Regions from separate parts of the Halomonas sp. GFAJ-1 genome, predicted to be linked through region 1. Evidence: predicted binding sites of a transcription regulator. Region 1 holds the regulator's gene; the other holds the start of a gene.
What was found. The regulator FliA, encoded in region 1, starts transcription of late flagellar genes. The targets are predictions, from matches to a motif close to CTAAAGTTNNNNNNNNNNCNGCCGATA.

Region 1 (15,188 bases):
CTGACCCGCCAATCGGTTCTACGGCGCCCTGCTCTACCGAGGCGGCTTCTGCTTCTTCAGGCTGCCAGGCATGGCCGTGCTGCATACGGTGCGCATAGCGCTCCACCAGCGTTTCTACCGGCACTTGGTTGCCATCCTGATCAAGAAAGCCACGGCGATAAAGAATTTGCTGAATCGACCAGGCAATTGCCGCGACTTCTGAGTCGTGAAACACCGGCTTGTTCCAACGGTTCATTCCACAGCGCACCAAGCCTTTATCCCAGGCCACCTTGCGAAGGTCGGCAACTGCCTGGGTCACGTAGCCACCACGGGCGGCCAGTGACAGGCTGCGCATAGTCGCCGTGATCCACTGGTGTTCGCTGGAGAGCTGGCCAGAGGGAAAGAAAAACTCAACGGGCCGTTCAATCACAACTCGCCGACCGCCCATCACGCCCTCTACGGGCATAAAGGAAACCAGCAAGTAGACTTTTTTACGCCCTTCAGCACCTACGTAAGAAATCTTTTCAGAGACGGCTTCCAGCGTTCCTTCCGGGCGAGAGGGAATCCGAACCGTCAGCGGATCTTCTTCGGGTAGCTCAGGGGCAGGCGCGGCCTGCTCCTGCTGCTTAATGCGATAACCAACTATTTTTGAAGTAATTTCAACAGCCATATCGTTCTCCACTTAGCAAAGGTGTGCGTGGTTTAGTCAGTAAGATGCTGCCCGCACTTACCATTTGCCGTAGGTGCCCTCTTTCAAGCCATCAAACAGGTTAGCGGCATTATGCTCTTCACCGTCGTAAATCACCGTTTCATCGCCGGTAAGCTCTAGGGTTTCACCATTTTCCAGTTCGAACACATAGGTGGTGTTTTTAAGGTCGTCTTCGCGTACCAGCACACCTTGGAAGGCTTCAGGGTTAAAACGGAAAGTGGTACAGCCTTTCAAGCGGCTTTCGTAGGCTTGCAGGTAGAGGTTCTGAAATTTTTCAAACGGAAAATCGGTAGGCACGTTCACCGTTTTAGAAATGGCCGAATCAATCCACTGCTGAGCGGCTGCCTGCACGGCCACGTGCTGCTCCGGCGACACCGAGTCAGCAGTAATAAAGTAGTCGGGTAGATCGCTCTCCACCGCATCAGCGGCGATAAAGTGGCGGTAGGCCGCCAGCTCAAACGACAGCACTTCGACCTGCTCTTTGGTTTTCTTGCCCGACTGGATAATGTTACGGAAGTAGCGGTGCGAGAACGACGGCTCAATGCCGTTAGAGGCATTGTTACCCATGGAAAGCGAAATAGTCCCAGTGGGCGCAATCGAGCTGTGGTGGGTGAACCGCGCACCGTGTTCGGCCAGTGCCGCTACCAGCTCAGGCTCTAACTCGGCGACTTTCGCCATATATTGGCTGTAGCGGGCATGCAAAATACGCCCCGGCACCTTGTCGCCTACTTCGTAACCATCGCTTGCAAGCTGGGGGCGCTCACGCATCATTTTCGGCGTAATGGTGTGCTCCTGCGCTAGCACCGGTGCCATGCCTTTCTCTTTGGAAAGCTCTAACGCTTGTTTCCAACCCTCCAGGGCAAGGTGACGGCTGACCTCTTCAGTGAAGGCTAGCGACGCGTTTGAGCCATAGGGGATTTTGAGCATCGTCATCGTAGACCCCAGCCCTAAAAAGCCCATCCCGTGGCGACGCTTAGCTTCAATTTCACGCTGCTGCTGGGGAAGCGGCAGCCCAGCGATCTCCACAACGTTATCCAGCATGCGGGTAAAAATAGCCACCACGTTACGGTAGCGCTCCCAGTCAAAACGCGGCTTATCGCTGAACGGTTCGATAACAAACTGAGTGAGGTTGATAGACCCCAACAGGCAGGCGCCTTCCGGTGGTAGCGGCTGTTCACCACAGGGGTTTGTGGCGCGGATATCTTCACAGAACCAGTTATTGTTCATACGATTCACTTGGTCAATCAGTATGAAACCCGGCTCAGCGTAGTCATAGGTGGAGGACATGATCGTATCCCACAGCTCGCGGGCTTTGATCACTTCAACAATGCGGCAGGCCACACGGCCCTGCTCATCCACCGTATACCCCTCTTCGATAACGGGCCAGTCGCGGTAGATCAGGTCCTCGGCCTTAACGTCCTCTTTTTCACCGGGATGGAGCGGAAACGCCAGCGGCCAGTCGGCGTTGTTTTTCACCGCTTCCATAAACTCATCGGTTATCAGCAGGCTAAGGTTGAACTGACGCAGGCGGCCCGCTTCCCGCTTGGCTTGGATAAACTCACGCACATCTGGATGACCGACATCGAAGGTGCCCATCTGCGCACCACGACGCCCACCGGCAGAGGCGACGGTGAAACACATTTTGTCATAGATATCCATGAACGCCAGCGGGCCGTTGGTACCGGCGCCTGCGCCAAATACAAAGGCGCCCTTATGGCGCAGCGTCGAAAAGTCGTAACCAATGCCAGCGCCGGACTTCAGCGTCATGCCAGCATCCACTACGGAATCAAGGATATCTCGCATGGAGTCGCGAATGGTGCGCGATACCGTACAGTTAATCAGGCTCACCGCTGGCTTGTAAGCTTCCGCACCGGCGTTAGACAGAATCCGCCCGGCAGGAATGGCGCCATTTTCCAACGCCCACCGGAATTTCGGCAGCCATTCGTTCGCTTTATCACCTTCCACCGCCGCTAGCGCCCGCGCGACCCGCTCAAAGGTAGCCCCCACATCCTGGTCAACAGGGCGGCTATGACGATCTTTAAGGCGATACTTAGCGTCCCAGATCTCCCGCGAGGGCGCCTGCATCGGAACATCATTAGAGGTCTTCATAGCCTTAGCAGCGGTGCTCATGTGACAAAACTCCTTCACAACGGGGTGAATACAGTACTCAAATGCGGCGATTATACGTGGCATCGAAATGAAGTATAGACTTGACTTCACACTATATACGCCACTTAATTTTCTCATCTACTACTAGATATAGGAAAATCAGCGCGTTAGCTTTTGTTGGTCGCCAACACGCTATAGGCTAGGGTTTTTCTTGTGCGAAATTGATCATGCAAACGTACACCTCTCTCTCAACGCTTGTGATTAGCACCATGGCGGGCGCCACCCTTTGGGTTGCCGCGCCCTTCGCCGCAGCGGCTACGTTTAACATTGAGCAGCCCGAAGCCCATGGCCATTGGCAGTCGATGATGCTTGTTCTGGGTGACGAACGTCACGTGCGCGCAGTGGAGACTCACAGCTACTCAGATGCGACCTTAAGCCTTAACGCGACTCAGGGCGTTTGTGATCTACCTTGGCTGGAAATGCGCGTTACCCTTGAGCAGCAGCAAGGGGAAAGCAAAGCGGTCAATCTCGTACCGGCTAGGCTGCGTATTGATGAGCAACCCATCGTGGATACCATGGCCGAATTTATTACCGAGCGCGGCGACGATGGCTTTTACGCACACTTCTATCTCAGCGAAATGTCTGCATTAATAGACGACATGCGCCAGGGCGAGCAGCTATTTATCGGCTTTGATCAGGAAGCGAATGCGCCGTGGTATATGACGTTTAGTCTGGAAGGCGCTGATGGCGCCATTGGGCGCATGCAGTCACTGTGTGAACCGCCCTTAGCTGCCGAGACAGGCTATTAATCCCTATACGGTGTCTGGTAGCTGTAAGTTTTCAATCGGCTGAGGCCGTGAAAAGAAGTAGCCCTGATAGACAAGACACCCTTGCGCATTGAGCCAGTCGCGATGCGCCTGGGTCTCGACCCCTTCGGCAATAACCTCTAGTTCTAGGCTATGGGCCAACGCAATCACCGTCCGCACAATCGCGGCATCTGCCGGATCTTCCAACACGTCTCGAACAAAGGATTGATCAATTTTAAGCTGATCTAGAGGAAGCTGTTTGAGGTAGGCCAGCGACGAATAGCCGGTACCGAAATCATCCAGGGAGAAACGAATGCCTAACTGCCGCAACGCCTCCATGCGGCAACGCACCTCGGCAATGTCCTCCATGAGCAGCGACTCAGTCACTTCAAGCTTTAGCCGCTGCGGATTAGCCCCGGTACGTGCTAAGACAGCTTTTATTTGTTCAACAAAACCTACTTGTCGGAACTGGTTAGGGCTAACGTTAACCGCAGCACTCAACGCTGCGGTATGCGGCTGCTGCGACCAGACCACTAGCTGCCGACAGGCCGTTTCCAGCACCCACTCACCAATCATCCCGATGAGGTGCGTTTCCTCCGCTAGCGGAATAAAGACACCCGGAGACACGATACCGCGCTCGGGATGCAACCAACGCACAAGCGCCTCAACGCCCACGACCTGACCACGCTCATTCACCTGGGTTTGGTAGTAGAGCGATAGCTGCTGTCGTTCAATCACGTGGCGTAGGTCAGACTCTAGCTGGGCACGCTCCTTCACCGCAGCTTGCATAAAGGGGTCAAAAAAGCACAGCGCATTGCGCCCAGAGGCTTTGGCTTGATACATCGCCAAATCTGCCTGCTGTAAAATTTCGCTTACGCCTACCGACTCCCCAGCAAATAGCGTCACACCAATACTGCCAGAGATCTGGAGTGGGTGGTCATCAATGACCAACGGCTCTCTGAGAGCAGTCAGTAGCTTATAAGCAACACCTTCTGCATGCTGCGCAGCCACCGCGATATCGTCCCCTAGCTCGTGAAGCATAACGACAAATTCATCGCCTCCCAGCCGGGCAGCGGTATCACTATCACGCACAATACCCGCGAGCCGTTTGGCAACGGAGACCAGTAACGCATCGCCTAAGTAGTGGCCCAGGCTGTCGTTAATGGTTTTAAAGTTGTCCAGGTCAATAAACATCACCGCGCTGTAGTGACTCTCCTGACGTGCCTCCCGCTGGCGGGCCTCAATGCGGTCAATCAAGAGGCGACGGTTGGGAAGCCCGGTCAGGGCATCAAAAAACGCCAGCTGATGAATTTCCTGCTCAGCGGCTTTGCGCTGGGTGATATCACTTAACGTAGCCACATAGTGGGTAACGGCGCCGTTATCATTACGAACAACGCTAATGGTCAGCCATTGAGGATAAACCTCACCATTTTTACGCCGATTCCACACCTCGCCTTGCCAGCGATCCTGCTCATTGAGAGATAGCCACATCTGTCGATAAAACGTGGCATCGTGGCGGCCAGAATTCAACATCGCCGGTGTAAGGCCCACTACTTCTTTTTCGTCGTAGCCGGTGATCTCACTAAAGGTGTGGTTAACCTGCACAATGCGGTTATCCGCATCGGCAATAAACATGCCCAGGTGCGTTTCAAACGCCATTGCAGCAATTTTGAGCTGCGCGGCTTCAAGCTCAGTGGCTTGCTGCGCTGTTTTTCGGGCCGCCACCTCTTGAGTCAGCTGTTGGCGGTGCTCACGCAGGACTTTTTCCGCCGCATAGAGGCGTCGGTAGTGATAAAAGGCCGTCGCTCCTAACGCCGCCAGCAGCACTATCCCCACCAAGATAATCCAAAACCGCCGCCACCAGTCGTGCAAATAAAAGGTGGTGTCTTCACCACTGATGACTAGCCAGGGAGCATCACTCAACCGCCGCGCGCTAAACAGCCGCTGCGTATCATCGACTGGCGAGACGCGCTCCCACGTAGCCGCAAGTTGATCACTTGCTAAAAAATGCGCCAGTTCGGGGGTACTAACCTCGCGGCCCAGCACGGCAGGCTCTTCGACGCCCCCCTGGGAGCGCTGCATGATGACACGGGGCGTAGCATCTAACAGCGCAAGACTTGCGCCTTCATTTAGGGTTAAACGCCCCATCAGCTGCACAAAATAAGCAGGATTTAACCGTGCAACGATATATGCCTCCGGCTCACCAACGCTGTTTTCTACGCGTAATAGGTGGAGCAGGCGCAGCCCATCCGCGCGCTCTGACCAGTAAAGGCGCGAGACGGCATCGCGGCGGTCACGTTGACCAACTAACCCAGACAAAACGTCCTGCACGCCAACATCAAACCGCGTGCTCTGAAGCGGTAGTGTTGATGCCAATACATTGCCTTGTGGATCAAGCAGGCCAACTTCATCCCAAAGTGCGACCTGGTCGCGCTGCTGCGCTAAATAGTGCGCCAGCAACGTCGTATCAATACGCTCGTCATAGGTGAGTTGATAGAGCGCCTCAACGCTCTCAAGGGCGTGACGTGAGGTCTCCAGCGCACTTCCTAACCACTCTGCTACTACATCAGCACTAGCGCCCGTGCGCGACTGCGCAGAGGTTTGCTGGTTGAGATAGAAGGTGCGCATCTCCCACACCACCAGCATGACGATACCTGCCAGTAATAAGCTGCCAAAGAGCCCTACCCATCGAGGGGAGAGGTGGCGCCATTTCTCACTCTGATATCTCAAGATGGTTCCTTGATGGCGACTTCAACACGGTTACGCCCACTCCGCTTTGCCTGGTACATCGCCATATCCGCGCGGGCGACTAACGTTTTGCAGCTATCTCCGGGCCGCCATGCCGCGACCCCAACGCTGACGGTGATGGGCTGTGGCAATTTATTTACCTCCAGCGAGGCAACAAGATGGCGCAGCCGCTCCGCCAGACCAGCGGCCGCCTCTATGTCGGAGTGAGTCGCTAGCACCACAAATTCTTCTCCGCCCCAGCGGCCCAGGTGGTCACAACCGCGTAGAGAACTTTCCACCAAGCGCGCTAGCGATACCAACACGTCGTCACCCAAGCTATGCCCGTAGCTATCGTTGATCTGCTTAAAGTGGTCTACATCGAACAGCAACACTGCAAAGACCGCGCCATAGCGTTTAGCGGCCACCAGCTCAGCGTCGATGGCTTGCTCAATGCGGTAGCGGTTCCATACTTGGGTCAGCGGGTCGAAATGCGCCAGCTGCTCTAAGCGCTGATTTGCTTCGGCCAGGGCTTTGCGCTCGCACTCTAGGTACATATTGAGCGTGCTGATTTCGTACGCTGAAATCGCCAATGTTAGGTCTTCCCCCAAGTCCACGGCTGCTAGGCGCTCGACCCGCTGCCACGCCTCGCTTTTACCCACCACTTCTTCATGCCATGCCGCTGGAGGAGTGGCTATGACGGCCCCCTGAGGGAAAGCTTTAGGCTGCATCGCCCAATAGAAGCTTTCTACCTGCTCAGGACGGAAAAACAGCAGCCAACCGCGCTGAGCGAGGTTCACGGGCAGGGGCACTGCTAGCACACCACACTGCTCGGGCATGGACAGCGATGTGGTTAACGGCTCCTTAGAGATATCCCGAGTACACCACGGCCCGCTATGACCATGGGCTTTATCCAAGCGCCTAGCCAGCTGGCTAATCGCCTCTGGGGCCGGCGTATTACCAGACTGAAAAACGCTGCCCTTCGCCCATAGTGCCACGCCGTGGGAACGAAACAGTGCCATCCAGGTATCCGCCTGTTCAGCCAAAAGTTGCTGGGGGCTTTGCGGTTCTTCGCGTGCTTTGGTTGAAAGCGCCAAGCTATCCTGCACGCGCTGTAGATAGCGCGCTTCTTGGCGTGCCCGCAGCAGCAGCAGGCGCTGAGTCGCCATTTGCACCAGCATGCGCACTGCGTCACGCACCGGAGGGGCCACCGGGTGTGATTTCGCCGAATAACAAAACAGCAGCCCCCAAAGGCCAGTATCGCTCTGCATAGCAACGCTTAACGCCCCGCGAACGCCAAGACGGTGCAGATAGCGTTGACGCTCTGGGGCAGGGGCACGCAGAAAACTATCGTTAAGTGCCACAGGGAAATCACGGGGGACTAAGTATTCACTGGGCGCTGCCACATCCTCAATTAAGCGCACCGGATGGCGCTCGTAGGCGAGGCGTAAGGAAAGGGGAAAGTCGCTGGAGGGAAAACGCTGACCTAACAGTGACGGTAAGCCGCTGCCGCATGCTTCGGCGACGATCAGCCCGTGCCAGTCGCTGTCAAGGTGGCAGATCGAGACGCGATCGTGACCGGTCAACTCTTGAACAGCCCGCACTAGGTAGTCAAGCAACTCCTCTTGATGACTCGCTTCCGTCAGCCTGAGCAAGCGCTCATTCACCGTGCCTAACAAGCGCCGTTTACCAACCGGTGTCAGTGGTTCAATTTCTACCACAACGTAGGCGCCTGAACGGTAGGCATAAAGCTGAAAGCGCGTTGAGCTCGCCGGGCGGGTAAAGGTTAGCGGCCCGGCCAAGCGCTGCTGGCCCTGTAGCTCGTGACGTAGCCGCTGGCTTAGGCGTTTGCCCAGCACTTCCGACAGCGTCTGATCACGCCCGTCGGTAACGGTCATGCCAACCAGTGCGGCGAGGTTGCTACTGAAAGCTTGAATGCGCCGACTGTCAGCATCCAACACCAGCAAAGCGCCAAACGACTGAAGTAAAGGGTGTTGCTTCGGCACGAAATAGCCTCGAAAAAAAATCTATTCACCCTCAAACTGCTGCTTTAGCAACAGCTCAACGCGACGATTGGCTGCTCGCCCTTCTGCGGTCGCGTTACTTTCCATGGGTTGGGTGTCGGCATATCCGACCGCCCGCATTCGTGAAACAGCGACTCCCTGGCGTTCAAGGTGGCGCACAACCGCAATCGCGCGTCCTACCGAGAGCTCCCAATTCGAGGGGAACCGAGGAGTAGCAATGGGTATATTATCGGTATGCCCCTCTACCGAAATTTGACCTTCAAAGGCCTCAAGCGCCGTTATCAGGTTTTCTAGCACATTCTGCCCTTGGGGCGTTAGCACGGCATCGCCACTGGGAAACAAAAGGCTATCATCAATACGCAGGGTAAGGCCTTCACGGCCTTGGGAAACACTGACCCCGGGAATATTTAGCCCCGCCATCTGCGGCCTTAGCCCCTGGTGACGAGGCTGAATACCAGTGGCTAAGGTTGCCAGGGGCAGCGCAGTAATCGCACTGGCCGAGCGCATTCTATCGCTATCTGCCGCTTCTCCCCCGCCTGGCGGCGTTAACGCCAGCAGGAGGACAAACAGGGTGATTAGTAGCGTCAATACATCCAGATAGCTCGTTAACCAGCTCTCATCCCCCTCGCCTTCGGCATTGGGCATTTCCAGCGCATGACGGGCTTCACTGTTCAGCATGTCGCTACCCTTTTGTCGCGGGGCTAGGCGTGGTGCGTGGCTTTACAGTAGCATCGCGTATTTCGTCGTGGTAGTTGGCAACAAAGGAGTTGAGTGTTTCTTCAATAAACGACGGTAGGCGACGTTTGGTGATGAGCGATATACCTTCAAGCACCATGTTCATGGTAATGAGGCGCTCTTCGGTACGACGCTCAAGCTTAACGGCAATAGGCTTAAACACTAGGTTGGCGAGCAAAATACCGTAAAACGTGGTGAGCAGGGCAACGGCCATGCGCGGGCCAATGACTTCTAGGTCACCCGCATCCATGACTTCAAGCATGTTAACCAACCCCACCAACGTACCAATCATGCCAAAGGCAGGCGCGTAAGTGGCCATCGTGCGGAAAATTTGTGCTTCTGCATGCTCGCGCGCTTTTAACCGCGCTATGCGCCAGCGCAGCATGTCGAAGATTTCATCCTCTTTGGTATTGGCAATGACCAGTTGAATGCCCGTGCGTAGAAACGGGTTACGGGTGTGCTCAAGCTCTTTTTCCACCGCCCGAACATCGCCTTTAAACCATAGCCGAGACATCGACACGAGTTCGTTAATGTCATCTCGAACATAGGTATTTTCACGGCGAAACACTAAGCCTACCAAGCGCACTACCCGAAGTACTTCTTTCAGCGGGTAACTGATAAACGTAGCGGCCAGCGTACCGGTAATGACAATCGCTAACCCCGGTAAGTTAAGAAAGCTTTCTGGGGACTCTGCGGTAAAAAACAGCACGCTTACCAGCAGTAGAATGCTGGCAGATATACCGATCAGCGTAGATGGATTCATCAACGGCTCCTCGCCGGGTTCAAATAAGTGAGTGAGAGATTAATTGGCGTCGTGCAAACGGGCGCGTAAACGGCTAACGGCCTGACTATGCAGCTGGGAGACACGGGACTCGGTAACCCCCAGCACAGCACCCACCTCTTTTAAGTTCATCTCTTCTTGGTAGTACAGCGCCATTAACAGCTTTTCTCGCTCTGGCAGCGCCTCAATCGCCTCAATCAAGGTTTGACGTTGCTGAGCGTCCAACAACTGGTCGAAGAGCAAATTGCCAGCGCCGCTACTAGGCTCACCACCCTCTGTCACCAGCTCTTCAAACGGCAGCAGTTGGCCGCTGTTGGTGTCATTGAGTAGCTGCTGATAGTCGCTTAGCGGCATTTCTAAATCACGGGCGATTTCCCCCTCTTCGGGAGCGCGGCCTAGCTGTTGCTCCAGCCGCCGCACCGTCTCATCCATCGCCCTGGCCGAACGTCGCACGCTACGAGGTAGCCAGTCGCGCGTGCGTAGCTCATCCATCATCGCGCCACGGATTCGCTGGCTGGCAAAGGTGGCAAATGTCGCGCCTTGGGCCGCATCAAAGCGCCCAAGGGCTTCTAACAACCCCACCATGCCCGCCTGGATAAGATCATCTAGCTCGATGCTCGCGGGCAACCTCACCTGCAGCGTTAAGGCCTGACGTCTCACCAGTGGCATGTATTGGGTTAACAGCTCACTCTGTTTGATCCTGCCTTGTGCTGTATACATCCTCGTGCCTCGCGGCTAAAACACTTTTTACTGGTAATTCACGATGGCTTGCAGCCCCTGTACCCGTACCGGCCGCTGGCCGGGCGTTAAGGCAAAACGAAAGTACAGCGGCGCATCGGCGTGCTTTCCGGCTAATGCCATAGTGGAACCCCGCATGCTGTTAAGTGGGATGCACTGTTCAGGGTGACATAGCCAAGCATTGACTGGCGACGCCGGTGGCGCCTCATACCGCCACTGTATCCGATCAATCACTGCGTTTCCCACTTGCGCTGCGCTGGGCGCTACGATGGGCTGGCTGCTGCTGACCCGGTCGCTCATGGCGACCATGACACTGGGAACTTGGCTGCTCCAACTGCCAGGTGCTGCCTGTACGCTACTTGCCAACCCCATCGCGATGAGCGACACCGTAATGCTCACCGTGACCACCTTTAAGATGCTCCTGCCCTGCCTGCTTTGTCGCTGCATGGGTGCTCCCAGTAACGCTACTAGATAGTGGCCAGTACTTCTCTGCCAATACCCGCTTGCTTGTAAACGCTGCAGCCCTTATCGGGCAAGCAGCAGCAGTTCTGTGTCTAAATAACCTGCGGCAGCTTCTCGCAAGTTATCGAGTAATCCTTGGCGTGGCAAGTGGGGCTCATGCAGCGCCAACAGGCGCTTTGGACCTTTGTTGTCATGCACTTGCCGCAAAACTCGGTACATCGGCATAAACGCATCCGCATCGCTACTTACCCACAACGCCCAGCGCGGGTAGCGCGCCACCAGTAATGGCAGATTAGCTGTAGCAGGGTCAACCAGGTGAATGTCCCAGTCATCTGGGTCGCCTGCCCAGCGGCGCCCCAATGCCGACCACTGGCTGAGGCGGCTTCTTACCTTGTTAACCTGGTGCTGATGGGTGGGTAGGCCCACCACCACCAGCGGCTGTTTCGGCGTGGGCGGCGCCTCTACGGTTGGCACCATGGCGGATGCAGCATAAACAGAAGCCGCTTTTTTTGAGACTGGCTCTGTGGGAGCTGGCTCATCCGGTAGCGTATCTTCGGGTATGTCTCCGCGCTGCTGACGCTGTAAATCCGCCCATTTTCGCAGCCCCGCTGCCTGGTCTTGGCTGCTCATAGCATGCCCTCTCGGCTCACGCTACCTAGCTGACGAATCGCATCGCGGGCCATAAAGGCATGCACTAATCCGTCGAGCAAGGCGGTATCGCGCCGTTTTCGCTGGGTGCCTAGCAGCAGCATCAGGTCGGTGCGCAGGGCCAGGGCAGCAGCATCGTCGGCACTGTCCAAATGCCCTGCTACGGCGGCAACGCCGCTGGCCATGAGCAGGCGTATTTCAGCACTGACATCACCACTGTCGGCTTCTTTAAGCTGCTGCCATGCCCGCTTCGTCAGCGCGGTGACCCCTTCGCTTTGCAGCTGGGTCGCCAGTAAAGAGAGCGCATCAGCGCCTAATCGAGCAGGGCTTAACCAGTAACGCCGAGCAATACGCTTAGCGCTTTCGGGGTCACGAACCTCTCCGTACCATGCCAATAGAGCAGTGCCAGACGCGTCAGTCACTTCTGCATAGGCACTCCACAGCTGCATAGGCTGCCCACGAAAACGCACGCTTATATGGTGCGTAAGCGTGCTATCAATAAATAACTGGCGCTGGGCACAACGCGTGCCCTGGAAGTATACCCGCTGGCTGGCAGGCACCAAGCTGACCCAGGTCAGGTGTTGGGCTTCCAACCATGCCAGCGCTTCGGTGTCGGGGAGCGTAGGCAGCAAATGGACGGCGATGCCGTGTTCATCACTTTGTGTTGCCAAACGGGGCTGCCAACCGGCGGGCTGGCGATGCTGCAGGCGGGGCAGCGCCGACCAAGCCCCGTTAGCGTCTAGCCCAATATCTGGCATTGACCAGTCACAGCCGCGTTCATTGCGGCGGGGCGACCATGCCATTCCTAGTAGGTTGTCTGTCGGGGGCGCATCAGCGAGTAAACGATCAAGCCGCCCATCCTGCACTGCGCTAGGCAGGGCGGCGATATCCCATACCGCCTCTAAGCGGGCAAAACCCGCCACTCGCTGGCGCAGGCGCGTCAGTACCGATGAGAGACGACGCCCTTGGCCAAGCACATCCCTTGACCAGCGGGGCAGACTTACCGGCGCGGAAGCAGGCTGGCTGGCTAATGTGGATTGGCCGTCCAGCGCCTGGTCAATCAGCGCCGCGGGGTTCGCCACGGCCATATCTTCAGGCACTTGCTGCCCATGAGAGCCAAACAGCACACGCATTCCATGGCGCATGACAATATCAAGCACCGGCGCTAAGCGTCCGGCTTCGTCCTGCTTGGTGATAATACAGTCGTCTAGCTCGGCGCCCGCCGCGCGGGCGGCTTGCCGATAGCGTAGTACGACTTCTTCGAGCGTTTCCGGTTGGCTGGCGGCATTTAACAGCAGCACTAACCGCACGGTCGATTGCCCCCCCTGCAGGTGAGCGATTTGTTCAATGACCCGCTGGTCACGCTGGCTCATACCGACCGTATCAATGATTACCCACTGTTTACCCTGTAGCCGGCCTAGCAGATCATCAATAGGCTGCTCCGCATCGAGGGCATACATCGGCGTATCGAGCAAACGCGCATATATCCGCAGCTGCTCATGGGCGCCGATACGGAAGCTATCGGTGGTGACAAGCGCCACCGGCCGCGTACCGTGGCGCATCACAAAACGTGCTGCAAGCTTCGCGGTGGTGGTGGTTTTACCTACGCCCGTTGGGCCCACCAGCGCGACAATGCCCGTTTGGTCAAAAAAACTGTTTTCCTGAGTAAGCACCGGTAAGCGCGCCATCAGTTGTTCGCGCAGCCACAATAGTGGCTGGTTACTGTCGGCGGGGGCTAGTACCAGTGACTCCGGCAGGCCCGCCAGTACTTCGCTGCTTAACTCATCGCTAAAACCAACGCGCGCTAGCAGTTGGCGCAGCCGCGTGGACGTATCCGCCGCTGCGGCAGCGGCAGGTGCTTGCTGTTGGCGGGTCAGCAGCTCACGCATATCCTGCATTTCACGCAGCAAGCGCTCGCTCATGGCCTGAAGAGGGTCGGAGGCAGGCAGTGAAAAAGCGAGGGGAGAAGCGGGTGGCGGCTCTGGCGTGGGGGCTGGGTCAAAATGATCGACCGCTTCATCCGCCATCGCCAGAATCTCAACGCCGCCCTCGGTACGCCGGTTAGCAAGAATCAGGGCGTCATCACCCAACGTCTCGCGCACCTGGCGCATCACATCACGGCTATTTGCTCCGACAAAACGTCTAACACTCATGCTTTACCTTTTGCCTCTGCTTGAATGGCTGCCACTGCTTTATCGGCGTTGATGGCTATGTCCGCTGGCTAGCGCCCACCCACGACGGTGGTCACCCGCAGCGTACGGTCATCGGGCACTTCGGCCTGAGACATCACCACCATATGACGCATGCGGCGACGCAGGAAGCGCGACAACACAGCGCGTAACGAATGCTGCACCACCAGCACTGGGGCTTCGCCACTGGCTTCGTGCTGCTCTAGCGCCTGCTGGGCCTGATTCATCAGGGTATCTGCTAAGCCTGGCTCCATAGCGCCGTTGCCGTTCATCGCCTGAATAAGCACTTGTTCTAACTGAGCATCCAGCCCCATCACGTTAAGTGTTTCTTGCCCGGCAAACCATTGCTGAGTGATAGCGCGGCCCAGCGCAATGCGCACTAACGCAGTGAGCTCATTAGGGTCTTTCTGCTGACCCGCGAACTCCGCCAGGGTATCCAGCACAGTGCGCATATCGCGAATGGAAACATCTTCATCCAACAGGTTCTGCAGGATGCGCTGAAGCACCGTCAGGGAGATCGCTTTTGGCACGACTTCTTCCACCAGCGATTTTTGATCATCACCGAGCTTATCCAGCAGCTTCTGCACTTCCTGGCGACCGAGCATTTCCGGCGAGTGGCGGTGCAACAGGTGATTTAAGTGGGTGGCAATGACCGTACTCGCATCCACTACCGTATAGCCATACACCTGGGCGTGTTCACGCTGACTGGCATCAATCCAGATAGCCGGAAGGCCGAAGGCGGGCTCTTGAGTGGGCGTCCCCTGCAGCTCACCAGATACCTGCCCTGGGTCGATGGCCAGCCACTTGCCTGGCTGTGCCTCGGCACGCCCAATCTCTGCGCCCTTCATCGAAAGCACGTAGGTATTGGGGGAAAGCTCCAAGTTATCGCGGATATGTACAACAGGGGGCAAAAAGCCGACCTCCTGGGCAAACTTTTTGCGCACGCTTTTAATCCGGCCCAACAACTCACCTTTCTGGCGCGAATCCACTAGCGGGATTAAGCGATGTCCGACTTCGAGACCCAAGGTATCCACTAACTGGACATCCTCCCAGCTCGCTTCAGGGGTTTCTTGAAGCGGTGGAGGGGCCGCGGCAATCTCCTCCTTGACCAGCGCCCGGTCTTTTTGACGGATCAACAGCCATGCAAGCCCAGCAAGCAGCGCCGTAAAAATCAGGAAAACCAGGTTGGGCATACCGGGCACCATGCCCAATAGCCCCATAACGATGGCGGCTAAAATCATAACCTGGGGGTTAACGAACAGCTGGCTGATCATTTGCTGACCA
Region 2 (15,188 bases), on a different contig from region 1:
CCAGGCATCGCCCGCAACGGTTGACGGCGTTTGCCATACGATGTCGAACTGGCCGTTATCCTGCACCTCACCAATCAGCACTGGCTTGGTAATGTGGTGGTTAGGCATCATGGCCGCATAGCCGCCGGAGAGATTGGGAACCGTTACGCCAATAATTGCCTCTTTTACTGCATCAACGTCGGTAGTACCTGCTTTACGTACCGCTTCCGCCCACATGTTGAAGCCGATGTAGTGCGCTTCCATGGGGTCGTTAGTGACGGCTTCCTCATCGCCGGTCCAGTCAATCCAAGCATCTATAAAGTCATAGTTTTCGTCGGTATCAACGCTCATAAAGTAGTTCCACGCGGCCAAGTGGCCCACAAGCGGCCCGGTATCAATACCTGAAAGCTCCTGCTCACCTACCGAGAAAGCAATCACCGGGATATCCGCAGCGTCAATGCCTTGGTTAGCCAGTTCCCGGTAGAAGGGAACATTGGCATCGCCATTAATCGTCGAAACCACGGCGGTAGATTTGCCCTCTTCACCAAAGCGGCGTATTTCAGAGACGATATTCTGCCAGTCCGAATGGCCGAACGGCGTGTAGCTGATCATGATGTCTTCGTCTGCCACACCATGCTCATCTTTTAAGAATGCTTCCAGAATCCGGTTGGTGGTGCGCGGGTAGACATAATCGGTGCCGACCAGTGCAAAACGCTCGATACCGACTTCATTAATCAGATACTCAACGGCAGGAATCGCCTGCTGGTTGGGGGCCGCGCCGGTATAGAAGACGTTTTCAGAAGACTCTTCCCCTTCGTACTGTACCGGGTAGAACAGCAGGCCGTTTAGCTCTTCAAACACCGGTAGAACGGCTTTACGCGATACCGAAGTCCAGTTACCAAACACAACGTCTACTTCATGCTGAGCCAGCAGCTCACGGGCGCGCTCGGCAAACAGCGGCCAGTTAGAAGCCGGGTCGACCACTACGGCTTCAAGCTCGCGGCCCAGCAAACCACCGGCGTCATTCTGCTGCTCAATTAGCATCTCAACGGTGTCTTTTAGCGTTGACTCACTGATCGCCATGGTGCCTGAAAGCGAATGAAGAATACCGACTTTGATGGGGTCGTTATCTTGGGCAACCGCGTGGGCGCTGGCGCCCATTACCGCGGCGGCAATTAAGCCAGTGGTAAAACGGCCAAGGGTGCGAGGGTGTGTCTTGCGCTGCAGTGTGGTCACTTGAACCTCCTTGCGCCCCTTATGCTTGGGGCTCTGTATGTTGGCTGCGTGCTGAAACCTCTGCCTCTTGCTGCTACCGGCATTGGTGCGCTTCAGCACGTCCACTAGAGTGGTACCTATTACGCCTGCAAGGGGTGCGCCACACTGGAACAAATGAATTTAATAAATAATAAATCAAACACTTAGCCATTAACTAAGAAACACCTAAAAACGCTTTATGCACTAACGTAGCGCGCTAACGCATCCTTAATGCACGGCTTGGATGCACCAGGAGAGCACCATGCACCAAGAAAGCATTCACAGCGATTTAGTGTAAAAAACTAAAAAAACGCCCTAGCTAGGCTAAGGCGCTAAACGTTTTTTAAAAAGAGGGATGCTTAAGCCACGGGGCGCTTACGACGCTTCTTTAAGAGCGGTAAACCAAGCGACAGCAGCGCAATAAGCAGAAGGCTCAGTGAGATGGGTTTTTCAACAAAAATCATCCAGTCCCCGCCAGAAATCTGCAGCGCGCGGCGCATGGACTCTTCCATGATATTGCCTAGAATCAGCGCCAAAATCAGCGGTGCTGCGGGGAAGCCAAATAAGCGCATCCCCAGGCCAATCAACCCAAAACCAAGCAGCAGCAGTAGATCAAATACGCTGAAGCTCATGCCGTAAACGCCAATCATGCAGAAGATTAAAATCAGCGATAGCAGCAGTGGCCGTGGTAGATCAAGAATTTTGGCGATCAGTGGAATCAGCGGCAGGTTGAGTACCAGCAGGAAGATGTTGCCGATATACATACTCGCGATAACCCCCCAAAACACATCCGGGCGCTGCTCAAGCATCATTGGCCCAGGCGTTACCCCCATCACCAAAAGCGCACCCAGCAGCACCGCCGTCGTACCAGAACCCGGCACACCCAGCGTTAGCAGCGGCACAAATGAACCGGTACAGGCAGCGTTATTGGCCGCTTCCGGGGCAGCAACCCCCTTAATATTGCCCTTACCGAAAGTATCGCCATCTTTAGCAATACGTTTTTCCATGCTGTAGCCAAGAAAAGAGCCAATCGTGGCCCCTGCGCCAGGCAGCACCCCGGTAAAGAAACCAAGTACCGAGCTACGGCTGATAGGGCCTGCAATCTGCTTCATTTCACTGCCCGACAGTTTTAGCGAGCCAATCGCATTTCGCTTCGGCGCTTTACCGCCACCGCCCCGTAGCAGCATGTAAAAAACTTCTGCCAAGGCAAAAATACCCAGAGCCACCACCAGAAAATCGATACCGTCGAGCAAGTTAATAGTGCCAAAGGTAAAGCGCTCGGTACCCGTTTGTAAGTCGATACCAACAATGGAGATCATCACACCCACTACCGCCGCAATTAACCCTTTCACCAAGGATTTATCCGATAGTGAGACCACGGCGGTAAGGCCCAGTACCATCAACGCAAAATACTCCGGTGGGCCAAAACTCACCGCGACTTTGGAAAGTAGCGGTGCCACTAGCATCAAAAAGACAATCGAAATGGTGCCGCCAATGAAGGAGGCATAGGCAGCAATAGCCAGCGCTTTCCCGGCCATCCCCTGCTTGGCCAACGGATAGCCGTCAAAGGAGGTCGCCACCGTGCCTGCAACACCGGGGGCATTAAGCAGAATAGACGACGTAGAGCCGCCAAAAATCGCGCCGTAGTAAACCCCCGCCATCAAGATCAGCCCTGACGAAGGCTCCATGGCAAAGGTAATCGGAATCATCAGTGCCAGTGCACTAATCGGCCCTAGGCCCGGCAGCATGCCGATAATAGTGCCCGCAAATACACCAGCAAAGACATACGCAATATTCATTGGCTCAAGCGCGATGCCAAAGCCATACATCAAATTGTTTAAGGCATCCATGGGAGACTCTCTCGCAAAACCCGCTACAAATTCAGCATCACGGTGTGATTAGAACGGCAGAACGCCGGTTGGAAGGTAAACATCCATGACCCGCGTCATCGTCAGATAAAGCACCAGCACCACACCCAAAGAGGACGCTAGGTTGACCCCATGACGTTGGTAGCCGTAGTAAGCGGTCAAGCCAACGCACAGTAGCGTTGAGGCAAGCACAAAACCCAATGGCACCAGCAGCAGCGCGTAGGCAGCAATGGCCAGCGCGGTTATTACAACGCGTGCCCAGGGAGTAAGCAGCAGCGGCCCTTGGGTAGCGTCTTGATCGATTTCATCGGCGCCTGCAATCGGGGTGGGTTTCTCAAAAAAGAGAAAAACCGATAGCAATAGCAACGCCGCGCCCAGCACTTTAGGGAACAGGTCAGAATCCACTGGTCGTGGCAACGGGAAAACAGGAATCTGCCACGCCATCGCTAGATAGGCAGCCGCCAACAGCGCTAACACAAGTGCCAGCCACTGGTTAGTGTTTAATCGAGTCATTGGAATCTCTCCGAAGGCGCCGTGGCATTTAAGCACTGCCTTGCGGTATCGGTCTCAGACGATGAATCCCGATGGCGAAACGCCATCGGGAGGACTCAGAGGAGCGCTTACTGGCGCAGTAGGCCAAGCTCGCTCAGCACGTCGCTGAATAGCTCTTTCTGCTGATCCAAAAAGTCGCCAAATTCTTCGCTGCTTTGATAGGCATCAATCCAGCCCAGCTGATCACGGGCCTGCTGCCAACCGTCGGTTTCTAGCATTTCAGCGAAGAGATTTTCATAGTAGGTGACGGCTTCTTCAGGCATGTCGGGGGTACCCATCACGCCACGCCAGATATCGAACGTGTAATCAACACCCTGCTCTTGGTAGGTGGGGACATCCGCTAAGCTGCCCGTCAAACGCTCAGGTGCGGATACGCCCAGTGCACGTAATTGACTGCCTTCTCCCAACTGGCCAGCGGCTTCACCGGCGCCGGTAATAACCGCTTCTACATGCCCCCCCATCAGGTTGGTCATGGCGTCGCCACCGCCTGAGAACGGAATGTAGTTGACGCTAGAGGCATCTAACCCCGCCGCTGATGCCAAGCCCGCCACTGAGATGTGGTCCATAGAGCCAGGGGCACTGCCGCCACCAACGCTCAAACGAGGGTTCTCTTTTAACGCATCAAATAGGTCATTGATGGTTTCATACTCAGCGTTTGCAGAAACCAAAATGATGGAGTAATCGGTAATTAAGCGCGCGACCGGTGTGAAATCAGTGTGGTCGTAGCGGGAGGCACCGGCGAGCGGTACCAGAATTATCGGTGGGCTGGTCGCAAACAGCTTGTGTGGGTTACCGCTATCGCGGGCGATTTGCGCCCACGCGACCGCACCGCCGCCGCCAGGCACGTTAATCGCCGCAAAGTTACGCTCAGCAAGCTGCTCTTCTTGCAGCACACGGGAAACGGTACGTACCAGTGTGTCCCAGCCACCGCCTGGGTTAGCCGGGGCTACAAATTCAATTGAGCGGCTCGGCGACCACTCTTCAGCGTGAACGTTGGTTGTTACGGCAAGGGCAGCCATCGGCAGGGCCAGCACGGCTAGGCGCTTTAGGGAAGGCGAGATCATTGGCGTTCTCCACGATTCAGCTATTTTTTATAAGCGTATTGTTATAAACAACGTTATAAACGTGTGGTTATATGCGTGTTGTAGTGTGGTTACGCTGAGAACGTTAGAAGAAGTTAGGTTCAGGGGACAAGCTTATGGGCATAAAGGACAAACTGTTCTTTATGTGCGTTTTGTTCATTTTGTTCACGCGGATACATTACAGCGCCTCTAACCAGCCTTTCGCCGCGGCTAGTAGCCGGTAGCGCCGCTCAGGTCGACCAACATCGCCATACCCTAGCTCTGCGTTAACCGCCTGTTCAGCCACTAAAAACTCCAAGTAGCGCCGCGCCGTGGAGCGGCTTGCCCCCATGGTGCGCGCCACCTGCATAGCCGTAAGCGAGTCCTGTGCTGCTGCCAGCGCATCCACCACGCGGCGTAGCGTTAATCGGTCAACCCCTTTGGGTAGCGAGCGCGTCGCTGGCCGCGGTGGCTCGTTCGGCTGCAACCGCGCTAGCACCTGATCTAGCTCGTCTTGATTCATTTCAACGCGATTGGCCAAGGCTGCTCGCTCTCGGCGAAAGCGGCTCAACATCTGGCTCATCCGCGTGACTTCAATGGGTTTAATCAGGTAGTCGAAAACGCCACCGCGCAGCGCTTCGCTAATGGTTTCCACTTCACGGGCGGCGGTCACCATCACAATATCCACATGCACATAGTCGCGCCGGATAGCCCATAGCAATTCTAGGCCTTCCACATCAGGCAAATACGCATCCAATAGAATCAGTTGGATAGTGTCAGCATGCTCGGCCATTAGCGCTTTTGCTTCGCTGCCGTTGCGTGCCATTCCCACCACATAAAAGCCGTCGCTCTGTTCGATAAACGCTTTATGGATATCAGCAATGCGAAAATCGTCTTCGACGACCAAAATACCGTACTGCGCCGTAGACATAGTCATCCCTCTTATACTGGCATCGTTATTATGAGTAGGACGTCGTGGCTGCTTGATCGCAAAGCGAGCGATCAAGCACAGCAATAAAGCACGCACCGCCTAATTCGCTCTCTTCTAGCGTCACCTCACCGCCGTGCTGACGGCACAGCCGCGCGACCAAGGCTAAACCAATGCCACGATGCTTGCCGGTTTTAGTCGAAAACCCTTCTTGAAAGATCGACTGTGCATGCTCACCAGGGACGCCTGGGCCGTTATCCTCTACTTCAATCAACAGCTGCTCCCCCAGGTCGGTAAAGAACAGGCGGACTGTTGGGGTATCGCTGTTTGGGCCATTAAGCGCAGCATGGCAGGCATTATCCAATAAGTTGCCCACCACGCTCATCATGACCTCTTGTCCAGTGGGCGTTAAGGGGCTGGAGAGTGAGCTCTGCTCATCAATTTCCAACGCAACCCCAAGCTCTCGGGCACGGGTCAGCTTACCCAGCAGCGTTCCGCTTAATACCGCGTCGGTGACATGGCGCATCAAAAAGCTCATCTGCGCCTGAGCACGTTCAGTTTCGTGATGAATCAGCGCCAGCGCCTCGTCAATACGTTTTAGCTGGAGTAAGCCTGAAATAGTGTACAGCTTGTTAGAAAACTCATGGGCTTGAGCACGCAGCATATCCACATCACGGCTTGCCTGGGTCAGCGCTTGGGAAAGGTCAACAATCTCACGGCGGCTACGAAATGTGGCAACGGCGCCTTCAATCTCGCCTTCATGCACAATCGGCACGCGATTGACCACCACCGGGTGGTCACCCAGCCACATCTCCTGGTTGAACTCCTGCTCACCGTGCCTTAATACTTCCAGTAGCCGCGAATTAGGCACCACTTCGCGAATCGGCTGGCCCAGCAGCACATGCTCATCCAGCAATCCTAAAAAACGCCGCGCTTGTTGATTCACTAAGGTAATCTGCCCCTCGCGGTTGACCGCCAGAATACCCTCGTGGATCGACTGTAAAATCGCCTCTTTTTCCATGGCCAGACGGGCAATCTCGTAGGGCTCTAAACCAAGAATGACCTTTTTAAGATGCTGTGACAGCCAGTAGGCGCCTGCAAACCCTAAGGCGATCATCAGCGCCACTAACGCCCAACCAAAGTTGGTATAGCGCCCCACATCCATGGCCACACGATCGAGCATAAAGCCCACCGAGACCACGCCGATAATATTCCCCTCTTCATCCCAGATGGGAGTCTTGCCGCGCATTGCGGTACCCAGCGTGCCGGTTGCCTCTGACACATATGACTGACCATAAATCAGCGCTTGGTCGTTGTCGCCGCCTACCATGGGGTGGCCGATGCGTTCCGGCAGCGGGTGCGAATAGCGAATCGTCTGAGCATTGCCCACCACCACATAGCGGGCGCCGGTTTCTTGGCGAACGCGCTCCGCCAAGGGTTGGATAATTAACGCGGGATCAGGGGTAGCAAACGCATGAATGATTTGCGGCATACCCGCCACCGTTTTAGCCACCGCCAACGCCCGCTCACCCATTTGATAGGTAATGATTTCCGCTTTGCGGTGATTCAGATACGTGCCTTGCGCCAGCAGCATACCGGCCAATAAGAAGCCCACCAACAGCATGACCTGTAAGCGAAAGCTGCGCTTATACCAGCGGTGTTTTGCGCGGGTGCGGCGCCAGCGCTGTAATTCAGCCAGCGTTCGGGGGCGGGAAGCAGTCATAACGGAACTCATAGTGCGCGACAGCGTCATTATGGCACCGCAATGCCAAGAGGCGTTAGCCATGGCGCTGTTGTGGCACGTTGCCTTAATAGCAGCCATCTAGCCGCGTCTATATACTGATACCTACTAGCTGCGCTTTAAGGTCAGCTGTTCGCACCGTTGTGTACTCAAGGAGGAGAGTCGTGCTAAGCCTTACAAGATGTATCGTGCTAGCCAGTAGTTTAGTAGGGGTTTCTGCAGCAACGGCTAGCCCATTTTATGCGCCCCCTCCCCCTCAAGATGACGCCCCCCTATTCAGTGGCGACGCTGAGCTTGGGTTTAACCAGCTTTCCGGCAATACCGATAGCCGTACTCTGATTGGCAAAACACGCCTAACATGGATTACCGGCCAGTTGACTCACTCACTGCGCGGTGAAGTGCGCAATGTCAGCAGAGATGGCAACACAAGCGCTGAACAGTATTTACTGGCGGGCCGCGAGCGCTACGACTTTAACGGCCCGCACTATTTATTCGGTTTTGCTCGGTGGGAAAAAGACCGCTTTGCCGGTTACGACCAACAGCTCTCCGCGATTGGTGGCTACGGCCGACAAATTGTCGATGGTGAGCGCCATTACCTCTCCCTTGAGGCGGGGCCAGGCTATCGTCACGATCGACTACGCGACGACGAAAATGAGCGGCTCGCCGTGGCCTATTCCGCCCTTGATTACCGTTGGGAGTTTTCGCAACACTCTGACCTTAAGCAGGAGATGTCCGTTGAGTATACCGACCAAAATACGACGTCACGGTCACTCACAGCCCTGACAACACGCTTGAACTCTCGGCTGTCGTTACGGCTATCCCACGAGATCAAACACAATTCACTACCGCCAGAAGATGCCAGCGAACGTACTGATCACACCACCAGTGCCTCGCTGCTGTTTCGTTGGTAATGAAAGTCCCTCTCTGAAAAACGCTGAGAACTCTTCGCCTACGGACGCTTTTTGACTGCTTTATATCAGTGCATGACGGTGTTTATCTTGCACCAAAGCAAAACGCATTAGACCTTGGTCTATATTTGCGATAAACTACATCCAGTTTCCTGTCCTCGCGCCATTCATTGAATGGCGCTTTTTTTTGTTCGAAAAACCAAGCTTTAAAAAAATCTGTGGACCTATGCGTTACACCCGTTTGCGCAAGGTGCTGATAAATGGGCACCTCTGCCCCTGACTTTTCATTTATAGGTGTTTTATGAACCAACCTGTCCCAAACGAGGGCCGCATACAGCGTACCATTGGCGACCCTATTGTGCTGCTCCTCAGCATTGGCTTTATCGTCGCGTTTCTTGCTCTGTCACTGTACGACATTGAGCTGGTCGCCGACTCCATCAGCGCCGGGTTCGCTTGGACGGCCCTGGTGCTGGGCAGCTACTTTCAACTGTTGCTTTTGCTGACCTTCTTTATCGCGATTGGCTTGGCCGCCACCCCCGCTGCCAGTGCTAAAATTGGTAATCTTGATACACCAGAAATAAGCACCTTCAAGTGGCTATCGATTATTTTGTGCACCTTACTGGCGGGTGGCGGGGTATTTTTCGCTGCCGGAGAGCCGGTTTATCACTTCGTGGTCACGCCGCCGGCATTTGATACCGAAGCAGGCACCGCTGAAGCCGTCTCTGGCGCGCTGGCCCAGTCGTTTATGCACTGGGGCTTCATGGCATGGGCCGTACTGGGCTCCCTGACGGCAGTAGTGCTGGCCCACGCCCACTATGTGAAAGGCCAACCGCTTCAACCGCGTACGCTGCTGTACCCAATTTTAGGCGAGCGCCTAATGCGTGGCCCACTGGGGGCGGTAGTCGATGCGTGCTGTGTGATTGCAGTCGTTGCCGGCACGGTCGGCCCGATTGGTTTTTTGGCAACGCAGGTAAGCTTTGGCCTGCATGAGCTATTTGGACTACCTGAAGGCTACCCCGGACAGCTGATTATTTTGGCAGTGTTGGGCAGTGTTTATGTGCTCTCGTCCATGAGTGGCGTACACAAAGGTATCCAGCTACTCAGCCGTTTTAATGTGCTGCTGGCGCTGGCGATTGGCGCGGCGATTTTCGTCTTTGGGCCTACGCTGTTTTTGGTCAACACCTACGTTGCGAGTATGGGCGCCTATGCGAGTGAGTTCTTCACCATGGCGACCATGACCGCCGACACCGCACCAGCGTGGTGGATGCAGTGGTGGACGGTATTCTTCTTTGCCTGGTTTATTGGCTATGCGCCGTTAATGGCAATTTTTGTGGCGCGTATTTCTCGGGGCCGCAGCATTCGCGAGATGATTCTAGCCGTTGCGGTTCTTGCGCCTATTGCGACTACCGTATGGTTTACCTTGCTGGGCGGCTCGGGTATTTACTACCAGCTCAACGGCGTCATTGACCTCACCGATGCGCTGAACAACTTCCAATTTGATGTGGCAACATTAACAGTTGCCCAGGCGCTGCCCGGCGGCACTTGGATGGCGCTGGCAATTCTATTGCTGACCACCATTTTTGTGGCGACCACGGGTGATTCAATGAGCTACGCCATTGCGGTAGTGGGCGCTGGTCACGACAACCCCAGCCCTTACATACGTGCCTTCTGGGGCATTGCGATGGCGCTGATGGCGGCGGTTCTGCTCTACATGGGCGCTGGACAAATCGGCGCGCTGCAGCAGTTTATCGTGATTACTGCGATTCCCGTGTCATTGATCTTACTGCCATCACTCTGGAATGGCCCCCAGGCAGCCTATGCCATGGCGCGGGAGCAGGGCATCATCAAGTAAAAGCGCCTCTCGTGTTGATAGCGCTTCTTATAGCCCTTCCAGCAGTCGCAGAATCATCTGCGGCTGCTGATTGGCCTGGGCCAAAATCGCTACGCCTGCCTGCTGTAGGATTTGAGCACGGATCAGATTCGAGACTTCCTGTGCGTAGTCGGCATCCTGGATGCGTGACCGCGCGGCAGACGTGTTGATAATGTTGGTATTCAGCCCTTCGATAACGCTCTCAAAGCGGTTTTGCACAGCCCCCATATAGCTACGCTGACGGTCTACGCGTTTAAGTGCTTCATCCATGGCAGTGAGTGGGTTGTCTGTTGCGCTGTTATCACCCAGTACACTGAAACCTTCCAAGCCTAATGCCTGTAAGCCCATCGCCTCAAAACGCACCCCGATCACATTACCTGCATTGGCGCCGACCTGGATATTGAGCGTCTTATCGCTTCCCAACAGTCCGATGCCGTTGAAATTGCTCTGCCCTGCCAGGCGCTCAATCTCCTCCAAACGCTGGTCGATTTCCCCCTGGATAGACGCCAGATCGGAGGGTGCATTTGTGCCATTGGCCGCCTGAACGCTTAGCTCTCGAATGCGCTGCAGATTATCGTTAATCTGGTTAAGCGTGCCTTCAGCCGTCTGCACCATGGAGATGCCGTCATTGGTATTGCGGATCGCCTGATTCATGCCTTTTATTTGCGCCGTCATACGGTTGGCAATTGCCTGCCCGGCGGGGTCATCCTTGGCGCTATTAATGCGCAGGCCCGACGATAACCGCTGCATGGCGGTTTGCATCGACTGCTGGCTACTGCGCAGATTATTTTGCACCAGTAGCGACGTTATATTGGTCGCAAGACTGATCACGCTGATTCCTCTTAGGGCTGCTACTTCGGCCGCTGGCAAACGCACCGTGGCAGTCACTTTAATATCGGCAGAGGAGCGCAGAAGGTGAGGCTTAGTAGGTAAAAAAAATGCGTTATTGCATGCTGGCCGAGGGCGTAATCGAGCGCCCAGTGGCGGCTAATAGCTCATCGACGGGGCCACGCACGTAGTCGTGGTGATAATAAGCCGTGTCCACTACCTCGCCATCCCACGCGACGATGTCTAAATCCATCGTTCTCGGACCGGATTTAATCGGCCCGCGGATGCGGCCCAAACGCTCTTCAACCTCTTTTAAATAGGCACGAAAGGCGGTGTAATCAAAGGAAGTGCGCACCAGTAACGCCGCGTTAAGAAAATCAGGCTGCTGCTGAAACCCCACGGGCGAGGTACGAATCGCCTGGGAGTTGGCTACCAGCTCGCACTCTTGGCCCAAAATGGCGAGCGCTTGTGTGTAGTGCTGGTCGGGCTGAATATTGCTGCCTAACGAGATTACGCATTCATGGTAGGCAGTACCCAAAGTTGCATGTGACGACGTTGATGGCATAGCAGCACTCCAGCCTCAAAGGCATGATAAAGGCAGTCACAAAAGCAGGCAGTCGCGAACGTAATAGCGAAAGCCGTCATTAAATAGGCGCCTCACTAGAGTAGCTCGGCTTATATTTTGTTCAACCCCTGTACAATTTATTGACAAACGCTGAGTACACGCAGAGAGTCATGGCTGTCGTTGACATTCTTCAAGACTGAGGAGCTGCTATGCATACACCCGCTGCATTAGTGACCGGAGGCGCCACCCGCTTGGGGCGCCACTTCGCCGAAGCCCTGGCGGAAAAGGGCTATGATATTGCGTTGCACGTCAATAGCTCACGGGGGGAGGCCGAAGAGGTTGCCAAAGGCATTCGCCAAAAAGGCCAAGCGTGCGAAATACTGCCGTGCAACTTCTTAAGCGACGCGCTTGAAGAGCTGGTAGCCACTGCCAAGCAGCGCTTTCCAGGCCTGAATGTGCTGATAAATAGTGCTTCTGCGTATGAACCGGCGCCTATTGCTAGCACCAACATGGCGATGCTGGAAACGCAGTTTCGGGTCAATCTGTTTACGCCGCTGCTCCTCACGCGCCACTTTGCAGAGGCCGTAGAGAACGGTCAGGTCATCAACATCATTGATAATAAAGTGGCCTACCACCAGTACCCTTACGCGGCCTATTTACTGTCGAAAAAGAGCCTTGCCGACATGACGCGCATGGCGGCACTGGAATTTTCCCCACGCCTGCGTATTAACGGTATTGCGCCCGGCGTGGTACTCCCTGCGTCCCAACGCACCAGCGACTATATTCAATGGCGTATAGAAGGCATTCCGCTTAAACAGCAGGGTGACCCCAGCCATCTTGTACAAGCTATGTACTACTTACTGGATAACAACTTCGTGACCGGGCAAGTCCTGTTCGTAGATGGCGGTGAGTCAAACAACCTGGAAGGGCAGCACTCAGAAAACTACCCTGTGTAGCCCTCCTTCACGCCTTTATGCACTGCCTCAAACGCAGCGGGGCCGCCCAAAGGCGGCCCCGCTGTACGCTATCACCATCCCGACTACTTCGCCGGGATGTGGGGTCTAATCCTCGTCAAAGTCTCCTTTAAATTCAGGATTTGACTTGGAGCGCGGGTCATCTTCGCTCAGGCGACTCGCATCGCCTGTGCGCGGCTGACCACCGGGACGGCCATCAATATCAAAGTCCTGCCGCATGATACGCAGGTTGGCCGGCGGCGCTTCACCCTCTTTACCCACGCCAAAGTAGAGCGTGGTATGCGGGAACGGAATCTCAATACCCACATTATCAAAGTGGATTTTCACTAAGCGGTTATACGCTCGCCCAATGGCCCACTGCATGCCTGGGATGGTTTTAATACGCACGCGTATGTTAACCGCGCTATCCCCAAGGCTGGTTACCCCGGCGACTTCAAGCGGCGCCAAGATATTCATCTTATGCTCTTCACTGGCAGACAGCTCGTCAAACGCATTACGTAGCTGAACGATGGCATCGTCAATGCTTTCACGATAGGCAATACCGTATTCACCCACATGGTAGCCAAAATCACGCATGTAGTTGGAAACGGTATCGACACTTGAGAACGGTACGATGTGGTAAGTACCGTTAAGGTCGCGAATACCCACAGAGCGAATACTGAGCCGCTCTGCCGTTCCCGTAATGCCGCCCAGGGTCACCACATCGCCAGTATTCATGGCATTTTCAACCTGAATAAAGACGCCAGTGATGACATCCTGAACCAGCTTCTGTGCACCAAAACCAATCGCTAGACCCAGCACACCGGCACCAGCAATCAGCGGGCCGATATTAATGCCGATTTCCGACAGTACGATCATGCCAGTAATGGTCACCATGGCGATAGCAAGGGCATTACGGAACAAGCTCAATAGGGTTTTAGCGCGCGGCGAAGGCTCCCCATGGCCCGTTTCCGGGTTGAGTTTATGCTCGATCAGGCTTGCGAGTCCCAGCCACACGCCAAGCGCCACAATTAGAATGATGGCAACGCCGAACAGGTTGCCCACCAGATTGGCACCACGTTCAGAAGCGTACCAAGCCCTCAGGTCAAAGGCGCCCCAAGCATCCAGCACTACCATGATGACCGCGATCAAAATAATGGTACGCAGCACACGCAGCGCATTAGGCACGTAGCTGTTTAAACGTGCTTCTAGTAGCGGCAATTTACGGCGTAGATCATCGGAAAGTTGAATACGACGGCCAATGGTTTGGCTCAAGAACGACGAGAGCAGAATGCCAATGACCACGGCAGCCAGCGTTTTCAGCGTCGCAAAAAGCACAAACGGCAGGGCATCTCCGGGGCGTACTAGCGTAAGTACAAAGACAATCAAGAAATAGAGCAGCGCAAACAGGTGCCAGGTACGGGCGAACAGCTGCAGCGAGACACGGCTAGCGGTTAACGTTGAGCGCGCCGCCATGTCATTCAGGTTATCCCGCAGGCGAAGGCGGTTTTTAAGCACCACGCCCACCGCGTAAATAAACGCCAGCACCATAATGACGGTGCCTAACAACTGCCCAAGCGCAGCTGCCAAGTAGAAGTTGACCAGGGGCACCACTACCATTAAGCCGTACCCGACCATACCAATCAGGCGCGCTAACCAACGGTTCCAATACGACGCTTCTGTAGCTGAAATAGGTAGCAGGCGCAGTCCTTCATAGCGCGAAGAGAACAGCATCCGCACGGCCGCTTTAAGCAGCTCAATAATCAGGAAGGCATTTAAAAAGAGTGACGCGCGGGTAGAGAGCTCGCCGGTTTCGCCCACCGCAAAGGTCGCTAGCAGGTTACCGCCTACATAGGCCAGGGCGACCAGTAACACATCGATGACCGCGGCAATAGCAACGCATACCACCAGCCTAAGAACAGGGGTTAGCCCGCTGCCCAGTTGCGACCAAGCACTAATTTTTGTGAAAAGAGGCTTCGCAAGGCGACGGAAGACTATAAACATCGCAAAGGTAGCGACAATCACAATCCCCAAATTTATCGCCGCGTTGATGAAGCCCGCTGTATCAAAGGTACCGGCCCCTTGCCCCGTAAACAGGCCGCTTACCATCGTAAACGCCTGCTCCAGTTGCCTGCCAATATCCGTGACTACCCCGCTGGTTAGCTCAGCTAACTGACGCGGTAGCGATACATTTTCAGGGGCCGCCTCGCCGCCCTGTGCGGCCGCTTCCGGCGACAGCTCGTTGGCTAATCCTGCGGGAAGCGTTGAGGCTTGATTGCGCAGCAGCTCTATCAGCTCTTGTCGCCCCTGCTCATCCTCAAGCAAATCAGCAAGCGCGGCGTAGGTGGGCGCTTCCTGCGCTGTTTGGGTGACCTCTTGCTCTTCTGCCGTTAACGTCGTTTGCGCCAACGCGGGCGTTGCCAGTAAGGCAAACAGCGCTAACATCAAGACGCTTAGCCAGGGTAGTAAACGTAGTGGCGTCACACCTTAACCTCCCTTCGGGTGAGTAGTTTTCAACAATCTACGATTGAATCGCTGTATACAAATCATAGCGCACCCAGCAGGGAGGCACAGCTTGTATAGAGATAGCCTAGGGTAACATGGGGTTATCACGTTCGTTGAAGGGGCAGCGGCGCTTAGCACGCGCATTGCGGCATTAACGGCCTCTCTTAACGGATAGT

Region 2: a site for FliA is predicted at 11,055-11,081, ahead of MOY_RS07895 (flagellin N-terminal helical domain-containing protein). Genes of this name have one in related genera too.

The regions. Positions count from the first base shown of each region.
Region 1 is NZ_AHBC01000023.1:40,433-55,620, forward strand. It holds gene MOY_RS06240 (hypothetical protein) at 1-649, opposite strand, end outside; gene MOY_RS06245 (adenosylcobalamin-dependent ribonucleoside-diphosphate reductase) at 707-2,818, opposite strand; gene MOY_RS06250 (hypothetical protein) at 3,025-3,606, shown strand; gene MOY_RS16665 (bifunctional diguanylate cyclase/phosphodiesterase) at 3,610-6,333, opposite strand; gene MOY_RS06260 (sensor domain-containing diguanylate cyclase) at 6,330-8,333, opposite strand; gene MOY_RS06265 (OmpA/MotB family protein) at 8,355-9,029, opposite strand; gene MOY_RS06270 (motility protein A) at 9,034-9,849, opposite strand; gene MOY_RS06275 (RNA polymerase sigma factor FliA) at 9,889-10,587, opposite strand; gene MOY_RS06280 (flagellar protein FlhE) at 10,615-11,052, opposite strand; gene MOY_RS06285 (hypothetical protein) at 11,131-11,697, opposite strand; gene flhF (flagellar biosynthesis protein FlhF) at 11,694-13,868, opposite strand; gene flhA (flagellar biosynthesis protein FlhA) at 13,937-15,188, opposite strand, start outside.
Region 2 is NZ_AHBC01000027.1:180,382-195,569, reverse strand. It holds gene urtA (urea ABC transporter substrate-binding protein) at 1-1,215, opposite strand, end outside; gene MOY_RS07930 (tripartite tricarboxylate transporter permease) at 1,593-3,083, opposite strand; gene MOY_RS07925 (tripartite tricarboxylate transporter TctB family protein) at 3,132-3,614, opposite strand; gene MOY_RS07920 (Bug family tripartite tricarboxylate transporter substrate binding protein) at 3,722-4,717, opposite strand; gene MOY_RS07915 (response regulator) at 4,914-5,645, opposite strand; gene MOY_RS07910 (ATP-binding protein) at 5,674-7,365, opposite strand; gene MOY_RS07905 (DUF481 domain-containing protein) at 7,548-8,294, shown strand; gene MOY_RS07900 (BCCT family transporter) at 8,593-10,143, shown strand; gene MOY_RS07895 (flagellin N-terminal helical domain-containing protein) at 10,171-10,992, opposite strand; gene folK (2-amino-4-hydroxy-6-hydroxymethyldihydropteridine diphosphokinase) at 11,105-11,554, opposite strand; gene MOY_RS07885 (SDR family oxidoreductase) at 11,764-12,510, shown strand; gene ybiO (mechanosensitive channel protein) at 12,616-14,991, opposite strand.